Regions from separate parts of the Proteocatella sp. QWL-06 genome, predicted to be linked through region 1. Evidence: a T-box and tRNA genes for the amino acid it is inferred to sense, from the RefSeq annotation. Region 1 holds a T-box; the other holds one or more tRNA genes.

What was found. The T-box of region 1 lies ahead of serS (serine--tRNA ligase). A T-box ahead of a tRNA ligase gene usually reads a tRNA of that ligase, here a tRNA-Ser.
Region 2: it encodes a tRNA-Ser, which carries the amino acid that the T-box ahead of serS (serine--tRNA ligase) is inferred to sense. The anticodon was not compared.

Annotation. Positions count from the first base shown of each region.
Region 1 is NZ_CM178755.1:87,751-103,974, forward strand. Features, by position in the region: gene AC4PGZ_RS00450 (bifunctional diguanylate cyclase/phosphodiesterase) at 1-2,153, shown strand, start outside; gene AC4PGZ_RS00455 (sulfurtransferase) at 2,215-3,045, shown strand; gene AC4PGZ_RS00460 (Crp/Fnr family transcriptional regulator) at 3,048-3,761, shown strand; gene tnpB (IS200/IS605 family element RNA-guided endonuclease TnpB) at 3,875-4,999, opposite strand; gene AC4PGZ_RS00470 (DUF1858 domain-containing protein) at 5,325-5,531, shown strand; gene AC4PGZ_RS00475 (hypothetical protein) at 5,569-6,177, shown strand; gene AC4PGZ_RS00480 (hemerythrin domain-containing protein) at 6,191-6,754, shown strand; gene hsdR (EcoAI/FtnUII family type I restriction enzme subunit R) at 6,909-9,302, shown strand; gene AC4PGZ_RS00490 (class I SAM-dependent DNA methyltransferase) at 9,326-10,795, shown strand; gene AC4PGZ_RS00495 (restriction endonuclease subunit S) at 10,796-12,298, shown strand; gene serS (serine--tRNA ligase) at 12,396-13,673, opposite strand; T-box leader at 13,766-13,964, opposite strand; gene AC4PGZ_RS00505 (YbaB/EbfC family nucleoid-associated protein) at 14,142-14,492, shown strand; gene recR (recombination mediator RecR) at 14,492-15,091, shown strand; gene sdaAB (L-serine ammonia-lyase, iron-sulfur-dependent subunit beta) at 15,223-15,891, shown strand; gene sdaAA (L-serine ammonia-lyase, iron-sulfur-dependent, subunit alpha) at 15,936-16,224, shown strand, end outside.
Region 2 is NZ_CM178755.1:2,252,143-2,268,366, forward strand. Features, by position in the region: gene AC4PGZ_RS10790 (YeiH family protein) at 1-1,035, opposite strand, end outside; gene AC4PGZ_RS10795 (LysR family transcriptional regulator) at 1,183-2,031, shown strand; gene AC4PGZ_RS10800 (heavy-metal-associated domain-containing protein) at 2,018-2,251, opposite strand; gene AC4PGZ_RS10805 (heavy metal translocating P-type ATPase) at 2,274-4,136, opposite strand; gene AC4PGZ_RS10810 (hypothetical protein) at 4,175-4,477, opposite strand; gene AC4PGZ_RS10815 (Crp/Fnr family transcriptional regulator) at 4,546-5,277, opposite strand; gene AC4PGZ_RS10820 (flavin reductase family protein) at 5,466-6,194, opposite strand; tRNA gene AC4PGZ_RS10825 (tRNA-Ser) at 6,312-6,401, opposite strand; gene AC4PGZ_RS10830 (TMEM165/GDT1 family protein) at 6,485-7,369, opposite strand; gene AC4PGZ_RS10835 (ATP-dependent DNA helicase) at 7,366-9,774, opposite strand; gene AC4PGZ_RS10840 (BlaI/MecI/CopY family transcriptional regulator) at 9,841-10,203, opposite strand; gene rbr (rubrerythrin) at 10,391-10,939, opposite strand; gene AC4PGZ_RS10850 (Fur family transcriptional regulator) at 10,974-11,435, opposite strand; gene yycF (response regulator YycF) at 11,590-12,291, shown strand; gene AC4PGZ_RS10860 (ATP-binding protein) at 12,312-14,135, shown strand; gene AC4PGZ_RS10865 (hypothetical protein) at 14,233-14,769, shown strand; gene AC4PGZ_RS10870 (hypothetical protein) at 14,790-16,130, shown strand; gene yycI (two-component system regulatory protein YycI) at 16,130-16,224, shown strand, end outside.

The sequences.
Region 1 (16,224 bases):
ATCTGGACCCTGACCTTGCAGCCATGAAGGGCATAATACTCTCTGGAGAATCTGGAGTCATGGAATATGAAGCGCAGGATGGCAATAATTATCTGGCATATGTACCGGTGGATTATTCAAACCTGGTGGTGGCGGCGATAATATCAAAATCTGAGGCCATGATGCCGGTTCAGCAGATGTTCAATCAGAACCTTATAATACTGCTTGCAGTGACGGCTGCGCTGGCAGTATTCATAATGACGCTTACAAGCAGGATAACAAGACCGCTCGTGGAGCTTTCAGAGGAAATAGAGTACTACGGCAAGGCCGGACGCAATATGAAGATACCTGAGAAATTCTTTGAAAGGACCGACGAGATAGGCACGCTTGCCAACGGGCTTGATTTCATGAGCCGCAGCATAGACAGGCACATACTTGAGATGGGCGACCGCAACAAGGAGCTCTTCAGTGAGATAGAGACCAGAAAGACTGTTCAGATGAGGCTTGAGATGATACTTAGGCTCCTTTCAGGAAGCTCTGAGGGAAACTTCATACTCAATGACAGATACGAATGCATATACAGCAACAGGGCGTTTGAAAAGCTTGCAGGATATGAGGCGAGCGGCTCTGCAAGGCACAACCTGCTCGAGCAGGGGATAATAATAAACCAGAATATAGTGGATGCTCTCAGTGACAGCGGAAGATGGAGCGGAGACGTCGTCTTTGAGAACGAAAGCAAGGAGAAGATATCGCTGTATCTCAACATAAGGGCCATGGACTATGACGGTGAGGTATACTACACGGGAAGCACGACAGACCTCACAAGATTCAGGCAGGTGCAGAGAGACATCCACCGTCTCAAGAATTTTGACAGTCTTACAAAGCTCTACAACAAGGATTATTTCGAGTTCATGGTGACCAGCTTTCTCGAAAGCGAAAGCTCTGACAGGTTGATGCACTCAATGATCCTCGTCAACATAGATAACTTCAGGCTCATAAATGAAGCCAGGGGATTTGAGTTTGGCAGCGAGGTGCTGGCCGTATTTTCCAGAAAGCTGATGGAGCTTGCGGGTGAAAAGGATATAGTGGCAAGGCTCGGCAACGACGAATTTGCCGTATTCAGGACAGGGCTTGAGAGCTATGAACAGCTTTACAGGTTTATAGTGGAATTCAGCAGGGAAATAAACAATTATCACAGGGTTTCCGGAGAAGAGATGTTCGTAAGCGTGACCATGGGAATAAGCGTCTATCCTTCTGACGGAGAAAGCTGCCAGGAGCTTCTCAAGAATGCCACGTCTGCGCTCAACAGCGCCAAGAGCGATACCAGCATGGATTTTGAATTCTACAACAAGGAGATAAGCAGCCAGTCAGTGTACAAATATGAGCTCAAGAACATGCTCAGATATGCCATGGAAAAGACTGAGCTTACGCTGAACTATCAACCTCAGATAGACATGGTAACAAAGCAGATAAAGGGTATTGAGGCTCTTCTGAGGTGGAATCATGATGGAGAGATGATACCTCCGGACAAGTTCATACCTGTGGCAGAGGAATACAACCTGATTCTTCCTGTTGGGGAATGGGTGCTCAGGGAGGCCTGCAGGTTTGGGAATGAGCTCAATCGCAGGGGCCATGAGATACAGATAGCAGTAAATCTCTCGAGGATGCAGTTCAAAAACCCTTATATAGTTTCGCTCGTCAGCTCAGTCCTGAGCGAGACCGGGCTTCCTCCGCATCTTCTGGAGCTTGAGATAACAGAGAGCATCCTTATGGATAACGAGGAGGAATGCGAGAGAATACTGAAGAGCTTCAGGGCTATGGGAATAAAGACGGCGATAGATGATTTCGGTACAGGATACTCATCGCTTTCTTATCTCAAGAAATTCGCCGTAGACAGGATAAAGATAGACAGGACCTTCATAAAGGAAATCCCGGAAAAGGACGATGGCGCGATCGCGAAGGTAATAATAGAGCTTGCGACAGTGCTCCATATAGACGTGCTTGCTGAGGGAGTGGAGACTGAAAAGCAGATGGATTTTCTTGTAAAGAACAGCTGCAGCCTTGCTCAGGGATACCTCTTCTCAAGACCGCTCAGTGAGGAGGTCGTAACAGACTTCATCGAGAAAAACGCAGAGAGTGGCCGCGATGATGCTTCACATATTTCAGAAATGTAGTATAATAAGGATAGAGAAAGTTTTAACGGTTAACTGAATTTTATCAGAGGGAGAATAGGCTATGAAAAATCTTGCAGATGCGAAATATCTTCATGAAAACATGGACAGGGTAGTGATAATAGACGCCACAAACAACTTCATGATTGCTTCGGAGGGACGAGAGAAATATGATAAACGCCACATAAGGGGAGCTTTTCATATAGACCTCAAGATGGATATGTGCAGACCGGTTACAAAGCACGGAGGAAGAGACCCGCTTCCTGAGGACATGAATTCATTCAGGGAAAAGCTTGAGCAATTTGGAATAAGCACTGACAGCGAGGTAATCGTGTACGATGAGGACATGGTGCCGGCAAGCAGATTCTGGTGGATGTGCAGATACATCGGCCTTAAGAACGTAAAGCTTCTTGACGGCGGGATAAATTCCTGGACAGAAAATGGATATGAGCTGACTGATGAGCCTTCACAGCTTCCGCAAAGAGGAAGCATAGACATGAAGCTCGATCCGGAATGCATTGCGGACATAGACGACATAAGAAAGGCCATATGGGATGACAGCGTGCTCATAATAGATTCAAGGTCAAGTGCAAGATACTCAGGCAGAGAAGAGCTTATAGACGTAAAGGCTGGACACATACCGGGAGCGAAAAACAGCTTCTATGAGAAAGTGCTCAGGAGCGACGGAAAATACAGGAGCCTTGATGAGATAAGAATGGTATTCGAAGGATTTGATAAGTACAGAGAGGTAATAGTTCACTGCGGGTCGGGAGTTTCGGGACCGGTAAACATTATTGCCCTGGATGAGATAGGAATAGATTCAAAGCTATACGTAGGAAGCTGGAGCGACTATATAACATATGAAGACAGCGTGATAGCAACAGGAGATATATAAAAATGAGGATTTCGTCAATTGACAGGAAACAGTTTAAGGATATAACGAAGATTCTGGGAAAGAGCTTTCTGTTTGCAGAGATGTCCGAATCGGAAATAGAGCGAGTGCTTACATGTTCCGGGGCAACTATAAAAACTATAGATAAAAACGACATAATATTCGACCAGCATGATATCCCCAAATATCTCTTCGTGCTGATAAAAGGCTCGGTAGCGGTGTGCAAGGACTCTATTTCGGGTAAGAGGGGCATCGTGACTGTAATCGAGAGGCCGGGTGATATATTTGGAGAGATATACCTGTTCCTTCCAAAGAATGAATACGACTTCTACACCCTCGTGACTCAGCAGGCAGAGGTTATGCTGATACCGAGAGAATTCTTTTCAAGCACATGCTCAAACAAGTGCAACTATCATTCAAAGCTGATTGAGAACATGATGGGCATCCTGGCGCAGAAGGCATACTATCTGGGTCAGAAGCTTCAGATACTCTCGAGCGGATCGCTCAGGCAGAAGATATCAAAATACCTTCTCGACAACTGTGACAGCAGCGGATCCATAAAGATGAAGATGAACAGGGAGGTTTTTGCGGACTATCTTATAGTCGCAAGGCCGTCGCTTTCGAGGGAGCTCCTGAGGATGCAGGATGAAGGCCTGATTGATGTCGACGGAAAGCACATAAAGATAAGGGATATAGATGCGCTCGAAGCGGAACTGTAGAAAAGCGAACTTGTAAAAAAATCAAATTAAATTTATTGAACACTCCCGCCGCCTGCACTAAAATTTAGAGGCGGGGGATTCCTGGAAACACCGCCCTTGTGGGCAGTTTCTTATCAGGCTAGCCCCGCAGTACCTGCGGTTAGAAGCCTTATGGCTTCGTTTCGTAAGTTTATGCTTGCGTTAATATCCCTGTCATGCACAGCATTGCAGGATGGACAGGTCCATGTCCTTACGGACAGATTCTTAACGGCTTTATTCTGGTAATTACAGGCCGAGCAAAGTTGGCTTGATGCAAAGGTCCTGGATACGGTTATTACTTTCTTTCCGTACCAGACAGCCTTGTACTCAATTAGTTCCTTGAAATGCGACCAGGATACCTCAGATATTGCTTTTGAAAGTCTTTTATTTTTAAGCATATCTGATACCTGCAAATCCTCCATACCGATGATGTCGTGGTTTTTGACTATATCGGTAGACAGTTTATGCAGGTAATCAGCTCTTGTGTTTACTATTTTCTCATGGACTCTTGCCACCTTGAGTTTCTGTTTGTACCAGTTGCTTGAATACTTCACTCTTCTTGAGAGGATTCGCTGTTCTTTGGCGAGCTTAGCTTCAAGGCTTCTGAAGAATCTGGGGTTAGTGTGTCCACTGCCGTCAGATAAAACAGCAAAGTCCTTGAGTCCTACATCTACGCCACAGGCGATTTCGGTTTTTGGAAGCTCAGACACTTCAGTTTCCGCAAGAAGAGACACAAAGAATTTACCCGAAGGTTTCCTTGAGACAGTAGCACTTATTATACGGCCGTCCACTTCTCTTGATTTTGAGAAGCGTACGAGTCCGAGCTTTGGAAGTTTTATGAAACTGTCTTCTACGGCAATATTATTGTTGGTGAATTTGGAAGTGTAGGACTGGACCGGATTCTTTCTTGACTTGAACCTTGGGTAGTCATTCTGCCTGCTGAAGAATCTCTTGAAGGAATCATCAAGAAACCTCAGGGACGACTGAAGAGCAGTACTATCAACCTCTTTAAGCCAGGTGAGTTCTTTTTTAAGTTGAGTGAGCATGGCTGAACAGTTGCTGTAGCTCAGGGTCCTCTTTTCGGACTCATATGCACTGTTGCGCTCAGCAAGGAAGTGATTGAACACAAAGCGGCTGCATCCGATGGTTTTCACTATCAGCAGCGCCTGATTACTGTCAGGATATATCCTGAATTTGTATGCCTTATGTACCAGCAACATTCTCACCTCCCACAGTTTAATTATACCCGCAAAAATACTGTTAAATCAATAGTTTGCGAGTCTTGAAAAGGTATGTTTTAAGAAAAAATATGAGATTCATCCCACCGCCTTAACTCTCGGTTTACCGAGAAAGGTGGTTTAGAGGCGGGGGTATTCTCTCACAAAATTGATAAAATATCGAAATCCGTAATAATTGTTACGGATTTTTTGTTTTTCATGTAGTATTATAAGGTTACAGAAACAGCTAAGACAAAAACAGCTTAAGAAAAAACGAATATAAATTGAAAACAATTACTGATAAACGATTGAGAAAAGGAGAACGAAAATGAAAGTAACTAAAGATATGATAATGGGTGAAATATTGAGAATGGAAATGGGACTTGCACCGATATTCATGGAAAACGGAATGCACTGCCTTGGATGCCCTTCGTCGCAGCTTGAGACACTTGAAGAAGCCTGCTCTGTACACGGAATAGACGCGGATGCCCTCACTGCAAAGCTGAATGCTTACCTTGAGAAGAAACAGGCATAGTTAACAGTCGATTATCATTAGGAAAAGGAACATTAACATGAGCGCATTTTTAGGACCGATACACCACTGGCTTTTTAACAAGATACAGTTTCAGGATCAGATGGTAGAGAACGTGATTGCCTATGCAGAGACTTTTGGCAGGGCGGAAAATTTAAGAGAGCAGCTTGCTGCAAGATATGGAGAGCTTGAGAAACAGCCTCTTGAAGAAATAATAGATGGAAGCAACATTCACGGATGGCTTCAGGACAGAGTCACAGTAGTAGAGAACAGGCTTGCGGCTACAGTTACTCAGCTGCTTGCAGAAGAGCCGGATAGAATAAATGACCTGAGAAGGATATTCTTCGAGTCAGGCAAGGAAAAAAGCGCGGCAGGAATAGACAGCGCAGCCATGATATACAGATTTCTCAGCGACAGCCTTCTTGACGGAATGCCTTGCGACAGAGCGAACCAGGTAGTGACTGAAGAAGATGACCATGCAGTATGGGTGAGAAATGTATGCGTCCACAGGCCTTACTGGGATGCTGCAGGAGGAGATATCTCGGTTTATTATGACCTGAGAGCATCTCTGATAGAAGGAATGCTTTATGGAAGCAGCTTTGAATATCACAGAACTGATGAAAATACTAATGAGATAAAGAAGAAATAAGAAGGAGAAACATATGAATAGCGTAGAGATACTTGTAAAAGAGCATGACAACATACTGGCGTTCCTTGGCGCAGTAAAGAATGCCTGCCTTAACATAATAGAGGGTCAGGAGCCGGACACCGGAGATTTCAGGAAGATGATAGATTTTGTAAGAAATTATGCCGATGGACATCATCATGGAAAAGAAGAGAAATTCCTTTTCGACCATATGGTGAAGGAGCTTGGAAAGATAGGCAAGAACCTCATAACTCATGGAATGATGGTGGAGCATGACCTGGGAAGGCTATACATGTCTGATCTTGAAAAAGCACTCGACAGCTATGACGAAAAACCTTCTACAGAGGCAAAGCTTGGAATAATATCAAATGCTGCAGGATATGCTTCGCTGCTTGAGAGACACATCGAAAAAGAGAACACTCACGTATTCAAGTATGCAGAAAAGAATCTTCCTCAGGAGTCTATGGATAAAGTGAACGAAGACAGTGAAAGATTTGTAGAAAAGGCAATCGCCGACGGCGTTGTAGATAAATACATCTCCCTTCTCGAAGAAATGACCTCAAAATACAGCAGACAGTAAAAGACACATAAGAATATGAACCGTATATACCTTGGTAAAACTGAGGAATATACGGTTTTTATTTATTGTGTATGATATGGTCGATAACTTCCCTTTTATGCCCTTTTAATATATAATGAGAGTATGAAAGGGAAATTAGGAGGTGTTCAGGTTCATGGTTAGTAGCTATGATAAATTGGGGAAAAGAAATTTGTCTGAAGAAGATATCAAGTTAAGATATATAACGCCTGCAATACAGAATGCGGGATGGGACAACAAGCAAATAAGAATGGAATACGCTTTTACAGCAGGGCGTATTATTTTGCGTGGGAATATTACGGCAAGAGGCAAAAAGAAGAGTGCAGATTACCTGCTGTCATATAAGAGCAATTTCCCATTAGCAGTTGTGGAAGCAAAAGATAATAAACATTCGGTAGGGGCAGGACTTCAGCAGGCGATAGAGTATGCCAGAGAGCTGGATGTACCTTATGTGTATGCATCAAATGGAGATGGGTTTGTTGAGCAAAACCTCATAACTGGAGAAGTGAAGGAATTAAAATTAGAAGAATTCCCATCACCGGAGGACTTATATAAAAAGTATAAAATCGATAAGGGGATTGATGAGGCGGAAGAAAAAGTCATATTAGCGCCATATTACTACATACCAGACTACAAAACTCCACGCTATTATCAGCGTGTAGCTATAAACAAAACCGTGGATGCTGTTGCAAAAGGACAAAATCGTGTGCTTTTAGTCAGTGCCACAGGCACAGGTAAAACCTACATGACATTTCAGATTATATATCGATTATGGAAATCTGGCTTAAAAAAGAAAATTCTTTTTCTGGCAGATCGAAATGTGTTGATTGACCAGACTATGACCGGAGACTTTAAACCCTTCGGTGGGAAAATGACCAAGGTTCAGAATAGAAATCTGGATAGTTCATATGAAATCTATCTTGCACTGTATCAGCAACTGGCAGGAGATGATGGAGAAGAATCATATCGTCAATTTAAACCGAACTTCTTTGACTTAATTGTCATTGATGAGTGCCACAGGGGCAGTGCTAAAGAAGAATCAGCGTGGAGAAAGATACTGGACTATTTCAATGAGGCTACACATATCGGATGCACAGCTACTCCTGTTGAAACAAAAGAAGCCTCCAGCCTTACCTATTTTGGTGCGCCTGTTTATGAATATTCACTAAAGCAGGGGATTGATGATGGATTTCTGGCGCCATATAAAGTCATTCGAATTGGGTTAGACAAAGACCTTGAAGGCTATCGTCCGGAAGCGGGAAAATTAGATAAGCATGGGTATGAAATTGAAGACAGGGAGTACAATGGCAAAGATTTTGATAGAAATCTGGTCATTGACGATCGTACAAGGGTTGTCGCATCTAAAATTACAGAGTTTTTGAAAAAGACAGATCGCTTCAGCAAGACTATCGTTTTTTGTGTAGACATTGAACATGCTGAACGAATGCGACAGGCACTAATCAATGAGAATAAGGATCTTTATGTCGAGAATGATCGTTATATTATGCGTATTACCGGAGACAATGATATTGGAAAGGCTCAACTGGAAAATTTTATTGATGAGGAAAGTAAGTATCCCGTTATTGCAGTTACAAGTAAACTGATGACTACAGGTGTGGATGCCAAGATGTGTAAGCTCATTGTGCTCGAGAATAACATAAACAGTATGACCGAGTTCAAACAGATAATTGGAAGAGGGACACGCCTTCTTGAAGATTACGGAAAGACTTATTTTACTATAATGGATTTTAGAAATGCCAGCAGACTATTTGCTGATCCGGAGTTTGATGGAAAGCCGGAAGTGGTTATTGATATTGGAGGCAATGATCCAGTTGATGAACCAGAAACGCCAACTGGCGAAGAAGGAACTGCAGAAGATGCAGGAAGTGATGGAGTGAATGAAGATGGTCCAACATATGGCTCGGATGGCAAAGATCTTTTTGACGATGAAGAAGGCGATGACAAACCGAGAAAGTATTATGTAGGGGATGTAACTGTTCGTGTTCTTTCAGAAAGAGTCCAGTATGTAGACAAGGACGGTAAACTCATTACGGAAAGCCTCATTGATTACACCAGAAAAAATATTCTTCAGCAGTATTCAAGGCTGGATGATTTTCTGCTTACATGGACAGAAGCTGAGAAAAAACAAGCTATCATTGATGAACTCCAGGACGACGGAGTGCTTCTGGAAGCAGTAAGACAAGAGCTGGGAAAAACAGAGCTGGATGATTTTGACCTCATTTGTCACATCGCTTATGACAAAGCTCCACTCACGAAAAGAGAGCGAGCAGAGAATGTGAAGAAAAGGCATTATCTTTACAAATACTCGGATCTGGCCAAGCAAGTCATTGAAGCACTTCTTGACAAGTATGCTAATGATGGTATCAGAGATATTGAGGATACAAAAGTACTTCAGCTTAAAGAGTTTCAGAAAATTGGAAGCCCGATGAAAATAGTCAAATCATTTGGTGGTAAAGAAGCATACCTGAAGGCAGTACAGGAGCTTGAAAACGAAATATATTATGCATAAATAAAAAAAGGCAGGTAGAAATAATGGCAATAAGCAACTTTGTAAAACGAATCCAAGATGTAATGAGAAATGACTCGGGAGTAAATGGTGACGCCCAGAGGATTGAACAGATTGTCTGGATTCTATTTCTGAAAATATATGATGCAAAAGAAGAAACCTGGGAACTGTTAAATGATAACTATAAGTCCATCATTCCAGAAGGACTCAAGTGGCGTGATTGGGCAGTGGACAGAAAAGATGGAGAGGCGCTCACAGGAGATGCCCTTCTTGACTTTGTGAACAATACACTTTTTCCAACCCTTAAGAACCTGGAAATTGATGTAGACACACCGATGAGTCAGGTAATTGTCCGCTATGCTTTTGAAGATGCCAACAACTATCAGAAAGATGGTGTGCTTCTAAGGCAAGTAGTTAATATAATTGACGAGATTGACTTTACAGAGTACAAGGAGCGCCACGAATTTGGAACCATATACGAGTCTTTCTTAAAAGACCTTCAGAGTGCCGGTAATGCAGGTGAGTTCTATACACCAAGAGCAGTTACGGATTTTATGGTAAAAGTAGTGAAACCTGTTCTTGGTGACAAAATTGGAGATTTCGCCTGCGGCACAGGTGGATTCCTGACCTCTGCACTCAGCGAACTGGATAAGCAGGTAGGGAATTCTATCGACAATAGAGAGAGTTATAATAAATCAGTTTATGGAATAGAAAAGAAATCACTCCCCCATATACTTTGTGTAACTAATATGCTGATTCATGATATTGATGATCCAAACATTCTTCATGGTAATGCTCTGGAGATTGACTATAAAGATATGCGGAAGATGGATTCCTTTGATGTGGTTTTAATGAATCCTCCATACGGCGGAAATGAAAAAGACAGTGTAAAAGTAAACTTCCCAACAGAACTGCGAAGCTCTGAAACAGCAGACCTGTTTATGAATGTAATAATGTACAGACTAAAGAAGAACGGTCGAGCGGCAGTAATTCTGCCAGATGGTTTTCTTTTTGGTACAGATAACGCAAAATATAATATCAAGAAAAAACTGATGAGCGAGTTCAATCTCCACACAGTAATAAGGATGCCACATAGCGTTTTTGCACCTTATACATCTATCAGAACCAATATACTGTTCTTTGACAATACAGAGCCAACCAAGGAAACATGGTTCTACCGATTGGACATGCCAGAAGGATATAAAAACTTCTCCAAGACAAGACCTATGAAACTGGAGCATTTCAACGACGTACTAAACTGGTGGGATAATAGAGAAGAAATCGAAGTCGATGGATTCCCAAAAGCGAAGAAATATTCAATAGATGAAATCGTGGAAAAAGGATACAACATTGACCTTTGCGGTTTCCCTCATGAAGAAGAAGTGATTCTTGAACCAATGGCCTTGATTCAAGACTACCAGGAGAAGCGAGCATCCCTCAATGCAGAAATCGATCATGTATTAGATCAGATTACTTCAATGCTTGGAGGTAATTAAATGAATGCACAGGATTTAAAGAACAGCATTCTACAGCTTGCTATACAGGGAAAACTTGTAGAACAGAGAAAAGAAGAAGGCACTGCGAAAGAATTAATTGCAAAGATAAAAGCTGAAAAAGAAAAGCTGATTAAAGAAAAGAAAATTAAGAAAGAAAAACCACTTCCAGAGATTACAGAAGATGAAATTCCTTTTGACATTCCTGAAAGTTGGGAGTGGGTTAGATTATCTGAAATATCAGAAATGTATACTGGAAATAGTATCGCAAAAAATGTAAAAGATAATAAGTACTCTAAAGTATTAGATGGCTATGATTATATAGGGACAAAAGATGTTGGATTTGACAATAAGATTGACTATGAAAATGGAATCAAAATACCATTTGAAGAAGAAAAATTTAAGTATTCTTACGAAAACTGTATTTTAATGTGTATAGAGGGAGGCAGTGCTGGTAGGAAAATTGGAATTTTGGATAAAAAAGTATGTTTTGGTAATAAATTATGCTCGTTTAATGCTATAATTGTTAATCCGCAATTCTTATATTATTATCTTAAAAGTCCTGCGTTTTTCCAACTGTTCAAAATAGAAATGACTGGAATTATTGGTGGAGTTAGTATAGAAAAATTGAAAAAAATAATTATACCTCTTCCACCACTTGCAGAACAAAAGCGCATCGTAGCAAAGATCGAAGAGCTGATGCCTTATGTAGATAAATACGATGTAGCCTATTCTGAAGTGGAAAAGCTGAATAAAAAGTTCCCGGAAGATATGCAAAAGTCTATTCTGCAATATGCCATCCAAGGCAAGCTGGTAGAGCAGCGAGAAGAAGATGGAACAGCAGAAGACCTTTATAAGCAGATTCAAGAAGAAAAGAAAAAGCTGATTAAAGAAGGCAAGATTAAAAAGACTAAGGATCTTCCGGAAATCACAGAAGATGAGATTCCATTTGACATTCCAGAGAATTGGAAGTGGGTTAGGTTGGGTGATTTAGGAAGCTATAGAAAAGGACCTTTTGGAAGTGCATTAACAAAGGCAATATTTGTTCCTAAAAGCGAAAATACAGTGAAAGTATACGAACAAAAAAATGCTATACAGAAAGATGTAAATCTTGGCGAATATTATATTACACGTGAATACTTTGAATCTAAAATGAAAGGATTCGAATTGTTTCCAGGAGATATAATTGTTAGTTGTGCAGGTACTATCGGTGAAACATACATTATGCCTGACCAATTTGAACAAGGCATTATAAATCAGGCACTTATGCAAATGAAACTTACGCCGAGTGTTAATGTTGAATATTTCTTGCTGTATTTTGACTTTATTTTGAAAAAAACGGCTAGGCAAAGCAGCAAAGGTTCTGCAATAAAAAACATACCACCATTTGAAGAATTAAAGAGTTATTTAGTACCAATCCCACCACTCGCAGAACAAAAACGTATTGTGGAGAAGATAGAAGAACTTCTGCCTTACACAAAACAATTGGCAAAGAAGCATGATTAAATAACATTATTATCAGACGCAAATTTAAAAACTAAAAAACTCAAATTATTAAATCTTACCTACTTTTCAGGCGAGTTAATAATTTGAGTTTTTTCAATTATCTCTTTCTTATTATATCTGTTCCCATGTAAGGCACGAGCACGTCCGGCACCTTTACTGAGCCGTCAGCCATCTGGTAGTTTTCAAGGATTGCAGATACTGCTCTTCCTATTGCTACTCCAGAGCCGTTAAGCGTATGCACGAACTCAGGTTTTGACGCCTTGTCACGCTTGAATCTTATGTTGGCTCTTCTTGACTGGAAGTCCTCAAAGTTTGAGCATGAAGAGATCTCTACATATCTTCCGTAGCTTGGCATCCATACTTCAAGGTCGTATTTGAACGCCGCAGTGAATCCAAGGTCTCCAGAGCATATCTGAACCACTCTGTAAGGAAGTCCGAGCATCTGAAGCACTTTTTCTGCATCTGCAGTAAGTTTTTCAAGCTCATCATATGAATCTTCAGGCTTCGTGAATTTCACTAGCTCAACCTTGTTGAACTGGTGCTGTCTTATGAGGCCTCTTGTATCTCTTCCTGCTGAACCTGCTTCTGCCCTGAAGCAAGGAGTGTACGCACAGTATTTTATAGTAAGCTCATCTGCGCTGAGTACCTCGTCTCTGTGGATATTTGTCACAGGAACCTCAGCCGTTGGAACAAGGAAATACTCAAAGCCTTCGAGCTTGAACATGTCCTCTTCAAATTTAGGAAGCTGGCCTGTTCCTATGAAGCTCTGCCTGTTTGCTATGAAAGGTGGAAGCATCTCTCTGTAGCCATGCTGAGCAGTATGAGTATCAAGGAAGAAGTTCATTACTGAACGCTCGAGTCTTGCTCCAAGGTCCTTGTAAAGCGTGAATCTTGCGCCTGTTATCTTTCCGCCTGCTTCAAAGTCAAGTATGCTCAGGTCTGTTCCTACATCCCAGTGAGCTTTGGCTTCGAAATCAAATTTTGTAGGCTCTCCCCACTTTCTTATCTCAAGGTTGTCTTCATCCGTATCGCCCTTTATTACCTTAGGGTTTGGAACGTTAGGTATTGTGAGCATCTTGTTGAAAAGCTCAGTCTCAACGGCCTTCACTTCTTCGTCAAGCACCTTTATGCCGTCAGAAAGTCTCTTGAGGTCAGCCATGAGCTCTGTAGTGTCCTTTCCTTCCTTCTTGTACTGAGGTATAAGCTTTGAATCTGCATTAGACTCGCTCTTCATCACTTCAACCTTCTGAAGCAGCTCTATTCTCTTGTTGTCAAGCGCGATAACCTCTTCAAGCGAAAAGTCGGCTTCTCCTCTGAGATCCATTAGATGCTTTATGTTTTCAAGGTCCTGCTTGATGCGTTTGATATCTAACATGTGTTACCTCCTGTTATATAATAAATAAATTGATTTAAATAATGTCATGTAAAAAAACAAAAAACCGCATAAAAAAATCCTCACATCCATATAAATAGGACGAAGGTTATTCCGCGGTGCCACCTAAATTAGCATAAAATATGCTCAGCTCTTTGCCTGTAACGCGGGCGGCGTGCAGGTTTGCCTGCATGCTCCAAGGTAGATTCGGAAAGCTCCTCTGCAGATTCTCACCGACCATCTGCTCTCTTTGTGAAGGAAATCTGACCTACTTGTCCTCTTCATTGCTCATTATGTGTTTTTTCAGTATTCTTATTAGAATATTATCATTTAAAGAGTAATTTTGCAATAGTTTTTTACCAGTTGTGGTATAATAATGTTATGTGGTAAAATATGTAGGTTGTAAGAAAACAACGCTGCAAAAAAAGACGTAATATAAAAACAGTGAATGAAAATATAAGGAGGCAGGTTATGGCAAAAAGAGGCGGAGGTTTTCCAGGCGGCGCGATGCCGGGAAACATGAACAACATGATGAAGCAGGTTCAGAAGATGCAGAAGGACATGGAGAAGATGCAGGCTGAACTTGGTGAAAAAGAGGTAGAAGCTTCAGTTGGCGGAGGCGCTGTAGTAGTAAAGGCAAATGGAAACAAAGAGGTACTGTCAATAAAGATAAATCCGGAAGTAGTTGACCCGGATGACGTAGAGATGCTCGAAGACCTTGTGCTCACAGCTGTGAACCAGGCGCTCAAGGCTGCCGATGACATGATGGCCGGAGGAATGTCAAAAATCTCAGGCGGACTGGGAATGCCGGGGATGTTTTAATGCAGCACTTTTCTAATCATATTGATATACTGATAGAGCAGTTTGCCAAACTTCCGGGAATAGGCAGAAAGACTGCCCAGAGGCTTGCCTTTCATGTCATAAATCTGACTCAGGAAGAGGTGCAGGAGCTTGCAGATGCAGTAGTGAATGCAAAGAGCAACATAATGTACTGCGATGTCTGCTGCAACATAGCTGACAAGAGCCCATGCGCGATATGCGGCAATCCATCCAGGGATTCGAGCATAATATGCGTCGTGGAGGATCCAAGAGATGTGGCGGCAATGGAAAGATCGAGGGAATACAGAGGAAAGTACCATGTGCTTCATGGGACGATATCTCCTATGGATTCCATAACTCCGGATATGCTAAAGATCAAGGAGCTCATGAAGAGGCTCTCTGACAGTGAGCTCAAGGAAGTAATACTTGCTACAAACCCGACAATAGACGGGGAGGCTACGGCAATGTATATAGCGAGGCTCATAAAGCCGTTTGGAATAAAGGTGACCAGGATAGCTCACGGACTTCCGGTGGGCGGAGACATAGAGTATGCAGACGACGTAACCATAACAAGAGCCCTCGAGGGAAGAAGAGAGCTGTAATAATGTGGACAACCACAACATATTGTGGATAAGAAGGCTCAAAACTGTGGGCAACTCGGGATTTATCCACAATATTTAGGGTATAAAAAGATTTATACAAGTCTTAATCGTATTGAATGTTAGGAGAAAAAATGAAAGATATCAGTATTTTTGATGTAATCGGACCGAACATGATAGGTCCATCGAGCTCCCACACTGCCGGAGCCCTAAGAATAGCGCTTATAGCCTATAAACTGGCTGGAGGCGACATAAGAGAAGCTAGATTCGTGCTTTATGGTTCATTTGCCGAGACATACAGAGGCCATGGAACAGACAGAGCGCTTCTTGGCGGAATAATGGGCTTTGGAACTGAGGATGAAAGAATAAGAGACGCTTTTGAGCATGCAGACAGACTTGGCATAAAATACAGCTTTGAGACAAACTCTACGAACAAGAATGTACACCCTAATACAGTTGAGATATTCATAAAGAACTCAAAGGGTGAAGAAAAATCCATAATGGGAGAATCCATCGGAGGCGGAAACGTTCAGGTAAAACAGATAAATGGCGTAGAAGTAATGTTCACAGGAAAATACAGCACTATAATAGTAAGACAGAAGGACAGAAAGGGTGTAGTAGCCCATATCACGACTGCGCTCAGCGACTGCGACATAAACGTTGCCTTCATGAGAGTTTACAGAGAGCAGAAGGGTGAGACTGCATACACTATAATAGAAGCTGACGAGAAGATCGACAAGAGTGTTGTTGACAGGATACGCGAATGTGAAAATGTTGAAGATACTACCATAGTTGACATGTAATCCTGAAAAAGGGCTGAGTAAAGAAACAGATGATTGGAGATAAGATGAAAGAAAATAATATAAATTTTGATTTTGCAAATGCAGTAGAGCTCCTCGCGCTTACAGAGGAGACTGGAATGAGCATAGCACAGGTGATGCTGAGGAGAGAGGTTCAGGTTTTCGGAAGACCTGAGGAGAAGGTACTCTCAGATCTCATGCATTCATACAATATCATGAAGAATTCCACAAAGAAGGCTCTAAATGAAGATCTTAAGTCGATGGGCGGACTTCTTGGCGGAGAAGAAAAGCTGATAATGGCAAGAAAAGACAAGAACCCTGTGTGTGGAAGCTTTA
Region 2 (16,224 bases), 540 kb from region 1:
AATTCCCATGCCCCACTCCACGGCAATGGCAACGATCACCACGAGCACGGAGACTATGAATCCGTGCAGCATCGGAGCAAAGCCTGCTTTTTTCATATCCTTAAAACTCGTATTCAGGCCTATGGCTGCCAGAGCAGCTACCATCAGGAATTTGCTCAGCTCTTTGGCCGCACCTGAAGCAGCAGCCGGGATGAAACCCATGCTGTTTACAACAGAGAGTCCTACGAAGCCCAGTATGAACCATGGAAACAGGGAGATGAAGTTAACTTTCCCGCTCAGGCTCTCACCAGACTTCCCCTCGCTGCAAAGCTGAGATTTCTGCTTGAGCCTTATGTTGATAAGCGCAAATATTATTACAGCAGGTATTATCGAAAGAGTCCTCGTAAGCTTTACCATCGTGGCAAAATCACCTGCTGATTCGCTGAATGCATAGCCGGCTGCTACAACGCTCGATGTATCATTTACAGCCGTTCCTGCCCAGAGCCCGTAGGCCATGTCGCTTAGTCCGAGCCAGTGCCCCATTATTGGAAACAGCACTATCATGGCCATATCGAACAGAAATGTCGCTGACATCGCATACGCTATTTCCTTGTCTTCTGCATCAATGACCGGCGCGATTGCCGCAATTGCCGAGCCTCCGCAGATTCCAGTCCCGGCAGAAATGAGATTGGACAGCTCCCAGTTGAGCCCCAGGGCCTTTCCTATGAAATATCCCCCTCCAAAGCATGTAAGAAGTGTAAATATCATTACCGAAAGAGATATTTTTCCTACTGTCAGTATGGTGTTTACGCTCAGCGAGGCTCCCAGCAGGATTATGGCGAATTTGAGGATTTTCTTCGAGGTAAATTTTAGTCCTTCCTGCAGTATGTCCGGATTCCAGAACGAGTTTATCGTCATTCCTATGAACAGCGCTATTACAGAGGCCCCTACCAGATGTATCGGCATCAGTCCCTCTATGTACCTGGCACATAGCGCTATAAGTACGGCTACCACAAAGCCCGGGATTATTTTTGATTTCGATCTTATGAGTTCCATTTCAAAATTTCTCCTTCACAGCTTGATTGTATTTTATATTCCTGATATATCTTCCATGTTTATTTTATACCGGATTAATGATAAAATAAAATAATCATTTGTAATATATCGATAAATAATAATTATCAATGAAAGGGGATATTTATCATGCTTGATACCCGAATCTATACGTTCTTAAAGCTCTGCGAACTCATGAACTACAGAAAGACTGCCGAGTCACTCAATATGTCCCAGCCTGCGGTCACGCAGCAGATCCATTTTCTGGAAAGAGAGTATGGCTGCCGGCTGTTTGAATACAACGGAAGGGTTTTATCCAAAACGCCAAAGTGCACAGAGCTTGAGGTATATGCCCGTTCGGTCGTATACAACGACACTGTCATGAGGAGAAACATAGAAAAGCCTCCGGTCAGAAAGATATCTGTCGGAGCCACAAAAACCGTAGGGGATTACATAATCCAGGAGAAGGTCATGGATCTGCTTAAGCTTGAGGATATAGAGCTTGAGCTTGTCATAGATAATACTCAGTACCTTTTGGGCAGGCTGAATGCCCTGGAGCTGGACATTCTTCTTATAGAGGGTTCCTTTGACAAGGACAGCTACGGATTCAGGCTTCTCAGACAGGAAGAGCTCGTTGGGATCTGCTCCGGCGAGCACCCATTCGCAAACCGCACTGTAAGCCTTTCCAATCTGCTTGAGGAGCATATAATAATCAGGGAACCTGGCTCAGGAACAAGAAGCATATTTGAGCAGTTTCTTCAGCAGAGCAGCTATTCTTTCGACAGCTTTGCCCGAAAATCCGTAATAAGCAGCTTCCATCTGACGGAGCTTGCCGTGAGCGAGAACTGCGGGATATCCTTTGTATATGAATCCATTGCCAGAAGCAACAAGAATCTCCGCACCTTCAGGATTGAAAATGCAGAGATTCTTCATGAGTATAATTATGTTTTTTTAAAGGATACATGCGTAGATGAGCTTCTGGAGCTTATCTGTCTTTAACCTGGATTTTGAGGACCTCATACCCAAGCGTAGTTATCGCTTTTGCGATTTGCTCTGCCGATACCTTTTCAGAATCGAAGTCGAGCTTTACCTTGCTAGAGTTGAATAGCACATTCACGCTTTCCCTTACTACTCCGTCCAGCGATTTTACGGCATTTTCGATTTTCTGTGCACATGACGGACATGTCAATGTTTCCAACTGAATTACGATTTTTTGCATTTTAATGCCTCCCTTTCTGTTTCTATCTTAATCTGTATCTGAGCAGCCTCATGCCATTCAATATTACGACCAGTATGCTTGCCTCATGAACCAGCATACCTATAGACATATTCATCCACTCGCTGAAAAATACATTGGCAAGCAGGAATACTACGACTCCCACTGCTATCAATATGTTCTGGTGCATGTTATGAGCGGTGGCTTTTGCCAGCCCCAGTGCATGAGGCAGCCTGCTGAAGTTTGAGTTCATGAGCACGACATCAGAGGTCTCGATTGCTACGTCAGTGCCGCTTCCCATGGCAATCCCTATTTCCGCAAGGGCCAGCGAAGGGCTGTCATTTACTCCATCGCCTACGAATGCCACTATTTTATTCTCAGATTGCAATTTTTCAATATATCTGGATTTGTCCTCAGGAAGCATGTGGCCGTGAGCCTCTGTCAGTCCAAGTTCCTGAGCTACCAGATCTACGGTTCCCTGATTATCCCCTGAGAGGAGCACCAGGTTTCTGACCCCAAGCTTCTTCAGCTTCTGAAGATCCTCTTTTACCCCCGGACGAATCCTGTCACGGATTCCTGTAAGGATCCTCAGTTCTCCGTCTACCGATGTGAAAACAATTGAATTTCCATTTTTTTCAAGCCTTGCAGCAGCTTCACGGGCTTTTTCGCTTATGTGAACCTGTTCCTGCTCCATAAGCGCCATGTTTCCAACTGCTACACGATGTCCGTCTACGTTCGCTACGATTCCTCCGCCTTTTACGACATCAGTGCCTTCAACGGCATATCTTCTTACATCACCCAGATGCTGCACTATGGCTTTGGCGAGAGGATGGTCTGATTCTCTTTCGATGCTTGCCAGATAACCTGACACTTCGTCCTCATCTTCTTTGTCTTTATCTCTGTAAGTCTGCATTTCAGCCACTTCAGGGCTTCCTATGGTAAGTGTGCCCGTCTTGTCAAATACTATTGTGTCTACCTTGCTGAAATACTGGATGACCTCGCTGCCTTTGAGCAGAACGCCATTTTTAGCACCGTTGCCTATACCTGCCACGTTTGAAACCGGCACGCCTATGACAAGCGCCCCAGGGCATCCGAGAACCAGTATCGTGATGGAAAGTTCAATGTCTCGCGAGAATGCCCATACTATAAGGGCAAGCATCAGGACTGCAGGAGTGTAGTATCTGGAGAACCTGTCAATGAACCTCTCCGCCTCTGACTTTGAATCCTGCGCTTCTTCGACCAGCTCAATTATCTTTCCAAAGGTGGTATCCTCTCCTACACGGTCTGCAACGATCTTAATGGTTCCATTTTCGAGTATAGTGCCTGCATAAACTCCGGAGCCTTCCTCTTTACTTACCGGAACGGATTCTCCGGTTATGCTGGCCTCATTAATATGGCCTCCTCCGCTAAGAACCGTGCCATCTACAGGAACCTTTGCCCCGGTCCTGACCAGCAGGATGTCACCCACGTCTACTTCCTCTACCGCTACCTCTTCAAATTCGCCGTCCTCCATCTGTTTAAGGGCGCTTTCCGGCGCCATCTCAGTAAGCTCCTTTATGGCAGACCTGGTCTTATTAAGCGTGCGTTGCTCAAGATATGCTCCAAACAGGAACAGGAAGGTTACGATTGCAGATTCTTCAAATTCGCTGATTATGAAGGCTCCCGTTACTGCTATGGTAACCAGCAGATCTATACTCACGACCCGTACTCTTAATGCCTGAAAAGCCTGAATCGCGATTGGTACAGCTCCTGCGACAGAGGCCGCAATAAGGGCCCATCTGAATATGCCTGGATTTGCAAAGACCAGTTTTGCGGCATATGCAGCTGCAATTAATATTCCACTTACTAATGTTATATGATTTTTTCTGCTGAGTATGAATTTCTGCAAGTCATGCTCCCCCTTTCTTATCATGCCATTTTCCAAGTCTAAGCCTTATATGCTCTGTCCATCTCTGCCAGCATGTTGTAGACAGCCTGGTAGCTTTCGCACACGTCTGACGGTACTAAATAATTGTCTGTAATCTCGCGCAGTCTGGCAAATTCATCGCCTAATTCAGGTCTTTGCATACCTAATGCTTTTATCTTCTTGCTGATTGAATCAAACAGCCTCTTAACCTCATGAAACTCCGGATGGTTGCCTCCATGGACTCTTGCTACGATCGGAACATACTGCTCCAGAGTCGCAAGGTGTCTTTCTGCTGCCTCACTGAACATTGATTTTCCTGACATATTCTCCCCTTCTTTCTTTAGCTTATAATTATAATTTTTATTATCCTGCTGCATGTGGTTTGACAGGATCACACCAGAAGCAGGCTGTCCATATCCAGTATCTGAATCCTTTTGTTCGACTTCTGCTTTATATATCCTGCATCTTCAAGTTCATAGAACTTGCGGCTGATCGTCTCTGGTGTCGTACCCAGATATGATGCCAGATCCTTTTTGCTCATCGGAAGTATTATCTCCACATCGTGACTGTCTGAGTCAGCGCATTCTGCCAGGAAAAGCGCTATCCTTGTCTCTACTTTTTCGGTAGCAAAACGGGTGGTCTGCTTCTCCGACTGTTCGAGCCTGCTCGAAAATTCAGCCAGAACCTTCAGGGATATGGAGGGATATTTAAGGAGAAGCTTCTGAAGATCCGAGCGCCTTACCGTGCATATGCTTGTGTCTTCCATAGCGCATGCATAGGCTTCATGAATAGTCTCGCTGAATAAAGCCAGCTCTCCGGTGAAGTCTCCCGGGTTCAGAATTCGCAGCAGCTGCTCTTTTCCTGATTCAGAGAGCCGATATATCTTCACCCGGCCTTTGCTGACAATGTACAGAGAGTCCGACTCTTCACCTGCCCGATAAATATACTCTCCTTTTCTGTATGAAACAGAGTGAGTCACCGCCATTATTTCATCCATCTGACTCTTTTCAAGATGATTAAAAATCGGGACCAGAGCAACACAGCTTTCATGGTTTTCTGTATCATGATCATGGCTGTGATGATGGCCGTGGCTCTGATGTCCTGCATTCACTTTGTCAATCATTTCATTCTCCTTTCATGCCTTCTTATTTTATGCCCTCTTAGTAGTTTGATACCCAAAATTCTATTCTTGACCTCATTTTAGCTCAGCGTGAAGATAATAACCTTGATCCTGATCAAGTTTTGATAAAAAAACCATCTTCTGATAAGAATTCTTATCGAAAAGATGGTTTTTTATTATTTGGATTCTGATTATTTATTTTTCAGGTGGCTGTATTTGTCCTTGCTGTGCTTCTTGCTTTTTGCGCTTCCCGGAGTTATGCTTTTTCCGCTGTTTGCAGCAAGCGCTCTGCTCTGCTTCTCAGGGCTCTTCTTTGATGTAGATTTCCTGTTCGTGCTGTCGCTGTTGTTTCTTGTGTTTGCTCTCTTCTTGTTTACTGAGAATCCGAATTTGCCAAGGTTTCTGCCAAGCTCAAAGTATTCTCCATGGAGATATGAAACCAGCTCTGCCTTGTCCAGCATTATCTTTCCATTTCGGTTGACTATTGACTCATCTACATTTATTGCCAGGATCTCTGCGAGGAACATGTCATGGCTTCCGAGCTTTATGATCTGCTTTACCTTGCATTCTATGGATACTGGGCTCTCTTTTATAGAGGGAGCTGCAACGTGAGTGCTTTTTTCATATGTGAGTCCCGCTTTTTCCGCCTTGTCGTTTTTGGAGCCGCTTATTACTCCACAGAGGTCTGCTGCGTGTAAAAGGTCTTTTGTGGTAAGGTTGATGACGAATTCCTTACTTTTTTTTATCATGTCATATGAATGTCTCTCAGGCCTTATCGATATATATGTCGTAGGCGGCTTGGTGTTCACTATTCCTGTCCATCCAATTGTTATTATATTTGGATTCTTCATGTCTCCACATGATACCATCACTGGTGGCACTGCTCCAAACAGCGTGCCTGCCTTGAATTCTTTTTTCATTTTTTCTCCTGTTTCTGGGTGAATATCCGCTCTGCGGATCCGCTTTTATATAAAAAAAATAGCATGATTCCTTTCAGAAACCTGCCACACATTTAACACTGATGCTGTATGATTTTATGGCGGAGAGAGGGGGATTCGAACCCCCGATACAGTTCCCCGTATACACGCTTTCCAGGCGTGCTCCTTAAACCGCTCGGACACCTCTCCATATATTTGATTGCACTGTCACCAAATTATTTTACCACAGAATTTCTTTTTCATCAAGCAATATTATTTATATGCTGTTATCCCTATTCCAGAAATTTTTTCTGACATTCACTCAGCGCGATCGTCTTCTTTGGAGATATCTTCTTCATTGACTCAAAGAACTGGATCACCTTGCCTGCATATGGGATGTCTTCTCCTATATATTCCTTTGCAACTCGCTGTATATCTATGCCCACCTGGCATTTTTCATCATGGACCTTGCAGCGCCTGCACCTGGATACGGCTTCCTCAAGCTTTGCCGAGTAGTATGAATCCCTGTTTTTCATGTTCATTCTGTAAATCATATATACCAATGCCGCCAGAAGAACTGCAAAGCCGGATACCGGTATGATTCCAAGATAATCCTGAGGCAGAGATGCTGCAAGCCCTGCCGTTCCAAATCCGAGGAATACAAGAGATGCTATGAACTTCATGGTGACTTCCGGAATCTTCTTTCCGATAAGCTTTCCTGCTATTATGCCCACAAGGCTGACTGCTGCCATGCCGGCGGTCGTGCCAAGAAGGGTTATAAAAGGGTTTGCAGAATTGAGTCCCAGAGCCATCGCGCTCATCTGGGTCTTGTCTCCGAGCTCTCCGACAAAAAATGCAAGCGCTACGGTCAGTACCGGCCCGAATTTCATCTTCTGGTCTTCATCTTCCTCATCCTCAAAATCAAGTTTCATGGACCAGAGCCCGAAGAATATGAAAAGCGCGGAGGCTGCAATCTTTATCAAGCTCTCTGATGCAAATCCCGATACAAGCGAAGCGAGGGCTATTGCTATCCCGTGATTGAGGAACGAGCCTGCTATTACTCCTGTGAGCACCTGTCTCATTGTGAATCTCGTCGAAAATGCGAGCGCAAGCAGCTGGGTCTTATCTCCCATTTCTGCAAGGAATATGAGGGTGAATGCGGTTAAAAATGTGGTCATCTTTGTTCTCCTGTTTGTAAATTCCAGAACCGGGCAAGCTCATCATCTATATTGTGAAGGTTTATCTTCCTGCATGGATAATAGTCTGCGGGCAGCAGTCTCTGATACTGAAGCTCCATATATCTCTCGTCTATGAGGAGTATAACTCCTCTGTCGGATACCGTGCGTATGAGCCTTCCTGCAGACTGGAGCACCTTGTTTATGCCCGGGTATACATATGCATATTCAAAGCCCTGGTTTCTGTGTTCTTTAAAATACCTGTTTATTATCTCTCTTTCGAGGCATACCTGTGGCAGCCCTACTCCTACTATCGCAACTCCGATGAGCCGCTCTCCACGAAGGTCTATTCCTTCTGAAAACACTCCTCCCATTACGCAAAGGCCAGCATGAGTCCTGCTTGGAGAGTCCTCAAATCTCTCAAGGAACTCTTCTCTTTCTTCCTCGCTCATGTCGCCCGACTGCTGAAATACGGTAATCTCTTCATCCGAATTGCTGTATTTCTGCGTGTATTTGTCATAGACTGTGTTCATGTATCTGTATGACGGGAAAAATACCATGTAATTCCCGGTCCTGGAGCTTATCATCCTGTGGATGTAGTCTGCGACTTTTTCGTAGCTGTACTCTCTGTTCCTGTATTTTGTGGAGACATCCGGAGCTATCATTATCTTCCTGTTTTCAGGAAGAAACGGACTGCTGAACTCTGCAAGCACATCTCCTTCCTGATATGCGAGAAGGCTCCTGAAGTAGTCTCCGGGAACAAGAGTCGCCGAAAAGAATACGGCTGATTTTCCCTGATCCGTAGCCGCTCTTATCCTGCTGGCTGGATCGAGGCAGTAAAGCTTGGTCCTTGAGTATTTCTGGCCTTCTACATACATGAGATATGTCTCGTCAAACATCTCAAGCGCCTTGAGGAACCTGAGAACCTCGAAGTAGAAGGTGGTCAGCTTTTCGCTCTTTTCGTCCTGATTGTTCTCGAGAAGATAGTCCTCTATGCTCCGATTGAACTTCCTGAGGTCTTCTCCTAGTTTTTCGGGCGCCTCTTTTTCTACTGCGTGTTCGATCATCTCCCCATGGGAGTCTGTAAGATATTTTTTCCTGTGCCTCGTGAGGGCTCTCGAAAGTCTGCTGAGGGCGGTTTCGACTTCTTCCTGAGTCTCCCCATGTGAGTCTTTGAAGAGGCTGCGGAGCTCCTTTACATCTGAGTGGTCTATCACTGAGGAGTACATCTCCCTTGCCCGCTCCGGAAGGTTGTGAGCCTCATCTATGAGAAATACATAGTCCTGCTTCTGCTCCATCCCGAACAGCCTCTTGAGCGCTACATTGGGGTCAAAGAGGTAATTATAGTCACAGATTATGATATCGGATTCCATGGATATGTCAAGCTGAAATTCGAAGGGGCATACGCTGTGCTTTGACGCATATGCTTCTACAGCCTCCCTGTTTATGCAGTCTTTTTCACCAAGGATGTCTTCAACTGCAGCTCTGACTCTGTCAAAATATCCCTTTGCGTATGGGCAGTACTCCGGAATGCACCGTGTCTTTTCCATGAAACATATCTTGTCCTTGGCTGTTATGGTGAGATATTTTACCCTGGTTCCGCCTTTATTTATTGAATGCAGAGTATCCTCTGCTACTTTTCTTATCGTGGTCCTCGCCGTAAGATAGAATATTTTTTCGCTGTCCGTCACGCCCATGTTCTTGAGCGCCGGAAACAGCGTGGATATTGTCTTTCCTATTCCGGTTGGCGCCTGAAGATATATGTTCTTTTCGTCTCTGAGAGCCCTGTATACGGTAACCGCCATCTCCCTCTGATGTTTTCTGTAGTGAGGAAACGGGAACTCGAGCGAATTCAGGCTGAGATTCCGCATTTCTCTCCAGAGCTTCTTTTCTCTGAGCTTCTTCTCAAATGATCTCGTGAGGCCTTCAAAGAAACTGCTAAGCTCATCAAAGCTGAATCGGTTCTCAAAAACTCGTATTGCCTCCGTTACTGCATGGCAGTAGGTAAGCCTTATGTTTATTTCGTCAAGTTCATTCTGCAGGGCATATATATACCCGTAGCACTTTGCCTGCGCGCTGTGCAGCTCTTTTTCCTGTATCATGTCAAGAGGCCGCTTCGTGGTCTTTATCTCATCTACCGTGACTTTTGTCCCTGATTCCAGGTCCTCTGTTATTATGCCGTCTGCCCTGCCCTGGATCAAAAGCTCGAAATCGCTGTAATCCTTTATGTGCTGGAGAGTTACCTCGCTCTGATAGTTTTCGGGGGATTCTTCCTGTATCTTCCTGTGAAGCCTTATGCCGTCGAGTGCGCTCGCATTCGTAGTGAACCTGCTGTCAATGTCGCCTGAGAGCATACTGTAGTTTACCAGCTCTCTCACGGATATGGTGTATCTTATCCTTTTTTCCATTTCTTCTCCACGTAAAAACAGCCGGGCATTGTGCTGTGCCCCGCTGCATTAAGATAATTCAAGTTATTAACAGACCTGTTTTTCTTCGAGTATGTCCCTGAGTAGCTCTATTTCTTCATCCCTGAGATCTGCATGCTTGAGGTAAGTCTCAAAGAATTTCTTGAGTGAGCCCCCGTACATTTTTTCAATGTGCTCCTCTGATTCAGTAAACTGAACCATCTTCTTTGAGAGTCTTGAAGTGAGTATCGTCCTGTTCTTGTTCAGCACGCCTCTGTCTACCAGTCGCCTTATAACTGTGTATGTAGTCGATTTATTCCAGTTAAGCTGTTCTGCGCACATTTTTGAGAGTTCGCCGGTTGACATGGGTTCATTCTTCCATAAGATTTCCATCATTTTCAGTTCTGCATCGAATATTCGTATTCTCTCCATGGCTCTCTTTCCTTTTTGACAGTTTTTTAGTTATATGTTTACTCTATCAGAATTGTTGACTATGGTCAATACTTTAACGGACATATGCCACAAAAAGAATCCATAATGTTCCTTTTTACGGACACACTATGGATTTTTTGAGTAAACCATTATTTATTTTTTATATTCTTAAATATGCTTTCCTGTCTTACCAGTTGCATGCTCTTATCTGGAAATGCGCCTGAGAATGATCACATACTGGACATTTTGGAGGTGCCTGAAGGCTCTCAACTATATAGCCACAGTTGTCACAATGCCACTGTACTTTTTCTTCTCTTCTGAACACCTGTCCGCTCTGGATATTTTGAAGAAGATCCTTGTATCTGTCTTCGTGCTCTTTTTCTATCTCAGCTACCTTGCTGAAAAGGAATGATATGTGGTCAAATCCTTCTTCTTTAGCTTCTTTTGCAAATGTAGGATACATTTCATTCCACTCGTAGTTCTCGCCTTCAGCTGCATGCATAAGGTTTTCTACTGTATCAGCGCTGATTCCGTCAAGAAGCTTGAACCACATCTTTGCGTGCTCTTTCTCGTTGTTAGCTGTCTCTTCGAATATCTTTGAAATCTGAACATATCCCTGTTTCTTTGCAATGCTTGAATAATAAGTATATTTGTTTCTTGCCATTGACTCTCCTGCGAATGCGTCAAGCAGGTTCTTCTCGGTTTTTGTACCTTTTAAGCTTTTTACTTCTGCCATTTTAATGTTCTCCTTCTCATTTTTATATTTTATTTTATTGCTGACATTTTTTGCTGCAGTGCGGGCATATTCCTCTGAAGATTATCTCATGTCCGCTTACCGTAAATCCTGATTTTTTCAGAAAATCCGTGTCCATGCTGATCATCCTGTCTGCAAGTTCTCCCGCTTCTGCCGGAACATCGTATACATTTCCACAAAGGTCACACCTTATATGGTTGTGGTCTGTCATGGTATGGTCGAATCTGTCCGCCCCATCCATAACCATTACCTTCTGTATGACATCTTCCTCTACAAGCATGTTGAGGTTTCTGTACACAGTCCCCTTGCTTATATTCTTGTATGTCTTGATAATGTGCCTGTACACTTCTTCTGCAGTAGGATGGTTTTGAAGGCTTTGCACTGCATCTAGCACAAGCTTTTTCTGTATAGTGTTTCTTCTCTGTACAGGTCTTTCGCAGTCTGTACTTTCAATTTCATTTACAATTATCTTTTCCATTATTACACCTTGTTTCCTTACTGAGAATAGTTCCTACTTAGTAGTATATGGGTATTTTTAATTTCTGTCAAGCCCGATTTGCAAATACTGATTTCTTTTTCTGTTTTTTGTGGTAAAATTGTTTTGTATACTTATATGGAAACAGGAGGTTATCATGAGTACAATACTGATTATAGAGGATGAAAAGCCGATATCGGATATAATAAAGTTCAATCTTCAGAAGGAAGGATTTGACATACTTACTGCATATGACGGAAAGGAAGGCCTCGAAATGGCGCTTTCTGCAAATCCGGACCTGATACTTCTGGACATAATGCTCCCTGGAATGAACGGGTTTGACGTGTGCAAAAAGATAAGGGAGACATCAAATGTTCCTATAATAATGGCTACGGCAAAGGAAGAGGAAGTGGACAAGATACTCGGGCTCGAATTTGGCGCAGATGACTACATCACAAAGCCTTTCAGCGTGCGCGAGCTCACAGCCAGAGTTAAGGCAAACCTCAGAAGGACTGCCATGCCTGTCACAGCTCCTGAACATGACGATCATTCAAAGGATCTCATAAGCAGCGGCGATCTTTCGATAAATGTCTCAAAATATGAGGTCACTAAATCAGGCGACCCTGTGCCACTTACAGTACGGGAGTTCGAGCTGCTCAAATTCCTTGCCACTCAGCAGGAGCAGGTATTCTCACGCGAGCAGCTCCTCGAAAGAGTATGGGGATATGAATACTTCGGAGATATAAGGACTGTGGATGTGACAGTCAGGAGGCTGCGTGAGAAAATCGAGGATGACTCCGCAAAGCCTTCATATGTAATGACCAGACGTGGCGTCGGCTATTATTTCAAAGGTGAATGAGAAAGTCAGGAGAATAAAGAGTGTTTAAAAGTATACGCTGGAAACTGAGTATACTGTACTTTGTTCTGGTCTTTATTGCAATGGCCATCGTCGGCATATTCATAACCGACCGCCTGGAAGATTACAATCTGGATATTGTGCGTCAGAACCTGGTGTCTATTTCAAACAACACCATAAGAAGTATAATACCCGATTCGGACCTTCCCGATGCAAGAGAGTCCATACAGGACAGTATCGACATGATCACGCTTCCCATAGGCTACAGCATTTCAATAGTGGATGCGCTGGACTACAGCGTCATAGCATCTTCAAACGACAGCTTTACGGGAAAGAACAGCCTTGATGTCCTCGACAGAAAGGTCATAATGAGCAGCCTCACCCAGAAATCATATGAGCTCGATATCGTAAATCCGGCTCCGGGAAGCCCCATGGTAAAGATAATGGCGTTTTCCTTTATAAATGATGCAAACGGAGGAGGCTACATCATATATTCGAGTGCGAGCCTCGAAGGAGTCTACGCCTCGCTCAACACCGTCACGGATGTATTCCTCACTGCAACTCTCATAGCGCTTATCGTATCGCTTCTGGTAGGATTTCTGATATCAGGCTCTATAACTACGCCAATAAATGAACTCAACCTTAAGGCAAGCCTTATCGCAAAGGGAGATTTCTCGCAGAGGGTCAGCAATCACTCGAACGACGAGATAGGAATGCTCGGAAACACCTTCAACTATCTGACAAAACGGCTTGACAATACACTTGTTGAGATATCCTCAGAGAAGAGCAAGCTTGATGCGATAATAAACAACATGGCTGACGGGCTCATGGCTCTGGATGAGCATGGGTTCATAGTCCTTTACAACAAGGCTCTGCTCAAGCTCCTCAAGGCCCGCGACATAGATATATATGGAAGCTCTGTCCACGACATGGCGCTTCAGACAGGTCTCAAAATCTCATTTTCTGCAATAAAGAAATGTGTTTTTGATGAAAGCACAAATCATCTGGTAGTAAATGTCGGCGATGACAAGATCCTGAGGATATCTCCTGCCTATTACAGTGATGATGCCAAGAAGCAGACGGGCTTCATCCTTGTTTTTCAGGACATCACTGATGCTCAGAGGCTAGAGAATATGAGGAAGGATTTCGTAGCAAACGTGTCTCACGAGCTCAAGACCCCTATAACGACTATTAAGTCCTATGCAGAGACCCTTTCGAGCGGAATCGTCACAGAGCCTGAAATAGTTAGTGAGTTCCTCAGCGTCATCGAAAGTGAGGCTGACAGGATGACGGCCATAGTGAGGGATCTCCTCCAGCTGTCTCATTTCGATTTCAAGAAGGCTCAGTGGAGCTTTGAGCGCCATCCTATTGAAGATATAATAAAGGAATGCATAGAGCATCTTAAGATATATTATCTTGAAAAAAATCAGACCGTAAATCTTACGGCGGCAGATAATCCGAATATTTTAGTGGATAAAGCCAAGATCAAACAGGTTATCCTGAACATACTATCCAATGCAATAAAGTACACACCAGAGTTCGGAACTGTGGATATATCTGTTGATACTGTGGACAATTTTGTAGATATCTACATCAGCGATAACGGTATAGGCATCCCTGAAGAGGATATCGATCACATATTCGAAAGGTTCTACAGAGTGGACAAGGGACGCTCCAGACAGCAGGGTGGGACTGGACTTGGGCTTTCCATAGCTCAGGATATAGTTACTGCTCACGGCGGCACGATAAGCGCTTCATCAGAAATCAACAGGGGAAGTACCTTCAGGATAAGCCTCCCTGTGGATAACTCTGAAGTAATCCCGGAATTAAAGGGTTTAAATGTGTAAATCATTTTTAACTACTATGTAACCTGTTTGTAACATGAGCATAGTATAATGTTAAAGTGATGTAAGTATATATTAATGGAGAAAGGAGGTTGGCTGAATGAAAAAAGCAATCAGATTATCACTGATGACGATGTTCATATTTATTGCGTTCACTGCCATGTCATTTGCAGCGCCGGCAGACAGCATATCAGCTGATACTGTTCAGACACTATCGGAATCATTCAATTCAGAGCGCAGCGTCATCAACAAGCCAAAGGATTTTGTTCTCGCTACGATAGATGACAATGTCATAATATCCGGAATGGGAAAAGAAGGCGACAGGATAACTGTATCGCTCTACACAAGATCTGGAGATGAGTATGTTCCAATGAAGGATTCTATAGATTTTGAAATAGGACCAATAGGAGTCTTCACACAAGAGATTTCCCTCAAATATCAGACTTCAAAATTTCCAGTTGAGTCAAGGATTTCCAAGGATACACTTGTAGTCCTCACACTCAAAAGAGGTGATTCCGTTCTAAGGGATTACAGAGTAATAAAAGCTTCAGACAAAAATGATCTTCAGGAATCTCTAAGTACCTTGAGGAGTACAGGTTTCAGCACTTTCTCAGCAACGTCTGCTGTAAAGCCTTAATTTAACTGAAGGATGCCGATATGAATAAAAACCAGCTACGGAACTCTGCTATAATTTTTTTATTGATATCGTCGATAGTTCTTCTGTCCGTAAGGTTTGAATTGTTTGTCTCCCCTTCTTCCGTCACCGCAACGACTTTCGATGCCGTCGGAGTTGAAGGAATTTTAAAATCTTCTGTCAGGCCCACATCAATCATAATAAGATATGGTACCAACAACGTAACCAAATTAGTAGACAAGGATGGATTTTATTATCAGGAGGCGCGCATAGTGCTGAGGGATTCTTTGGGTGATATAACTGGAATTTCAGAAATTCCGGAGGAAGAATATCGTGAAACGAAGATTTCCAAGAGCATTCAGCTCGATTTTGAACCTGCTGTCAATCAAAGACTCCTTTACGGGAGTCTTTTTTTAGAAGACGGAAGCTTTGGCGATTTTGAAAATATCAGAGAAGTGCTCATGCCACTTGCAAATGACACTTCAATATATATAAGGACTTCAGATGGAAAATTTTTTAGGATAAGTAACAAGGCTATAAACTACATGCCTTATGTCGACAATCTGAGCAAGCTGAAATACGCAAAATACTATTCTCTCGAGGAGCTTTTTGATTCTTCAAGCGATGTGCTTATTTCTGAAAGTGCGATAAGCATTCCCGGCTACAGCACATATTCTCCTTTTAACGAGGATAATTCGGGACCGGTTTCAAGGTCAGTGTTTTCTTCCAGGTATGATTTTGCAAACCGCATACAGGAGCTCGATGGAACCACCATAACCTCAAACGATTACGGTAGAGAGCTGCTCAAGATATCGCCTGACGGAAGGGTCCTGTATTCAAATACCGATGCCCTGAGCAATCCTGTAAAGACCTCCATGACAAGCAGCCTCGTAATAGCGTATCTGTTCCTGGACAAGTTCAACCTTAACAATGACGTCTACACAGTCGAAGATGTCCGAGATTTTGCTGAGAACGGTACAAGCGGATATACCTTCACGCTTGCCCCTAGAATAGACGGTCTGAGAGCATGCCTGAAAAACGAAGATGTCAATACCGAGATAAGTGTGGTTAACGGCAGGGTTTACAGCTTCAGAGGCCTCTTCAGGACATATGAAGAAAGTACAGAAAAACCATCCGAAGCTGCTGATAGATATGTATTCAGCGCGCTGGATGTGCTTAACATAAACTATGATAACATCAAATCCCTCGTGGGATTCAAGGACAGCATCGAGCTTTTTGACAGGATTTCGCTCATCGATGTCGTTTATGTATACGACGATGAGCTTAACTACGTGCCTGCTTACAAGATGATAATCGGCGGAAAGATATTTTATTTTTCCACGCTGAGCGGGGAGGTTTTCTGATGGACTGGGACAAGGCAAAAAACTATCTGATAATGGCTCTTGCCGTTCTCAACATATTTCTTGTGATAAGCATAGTAAATCACAACAACAATGT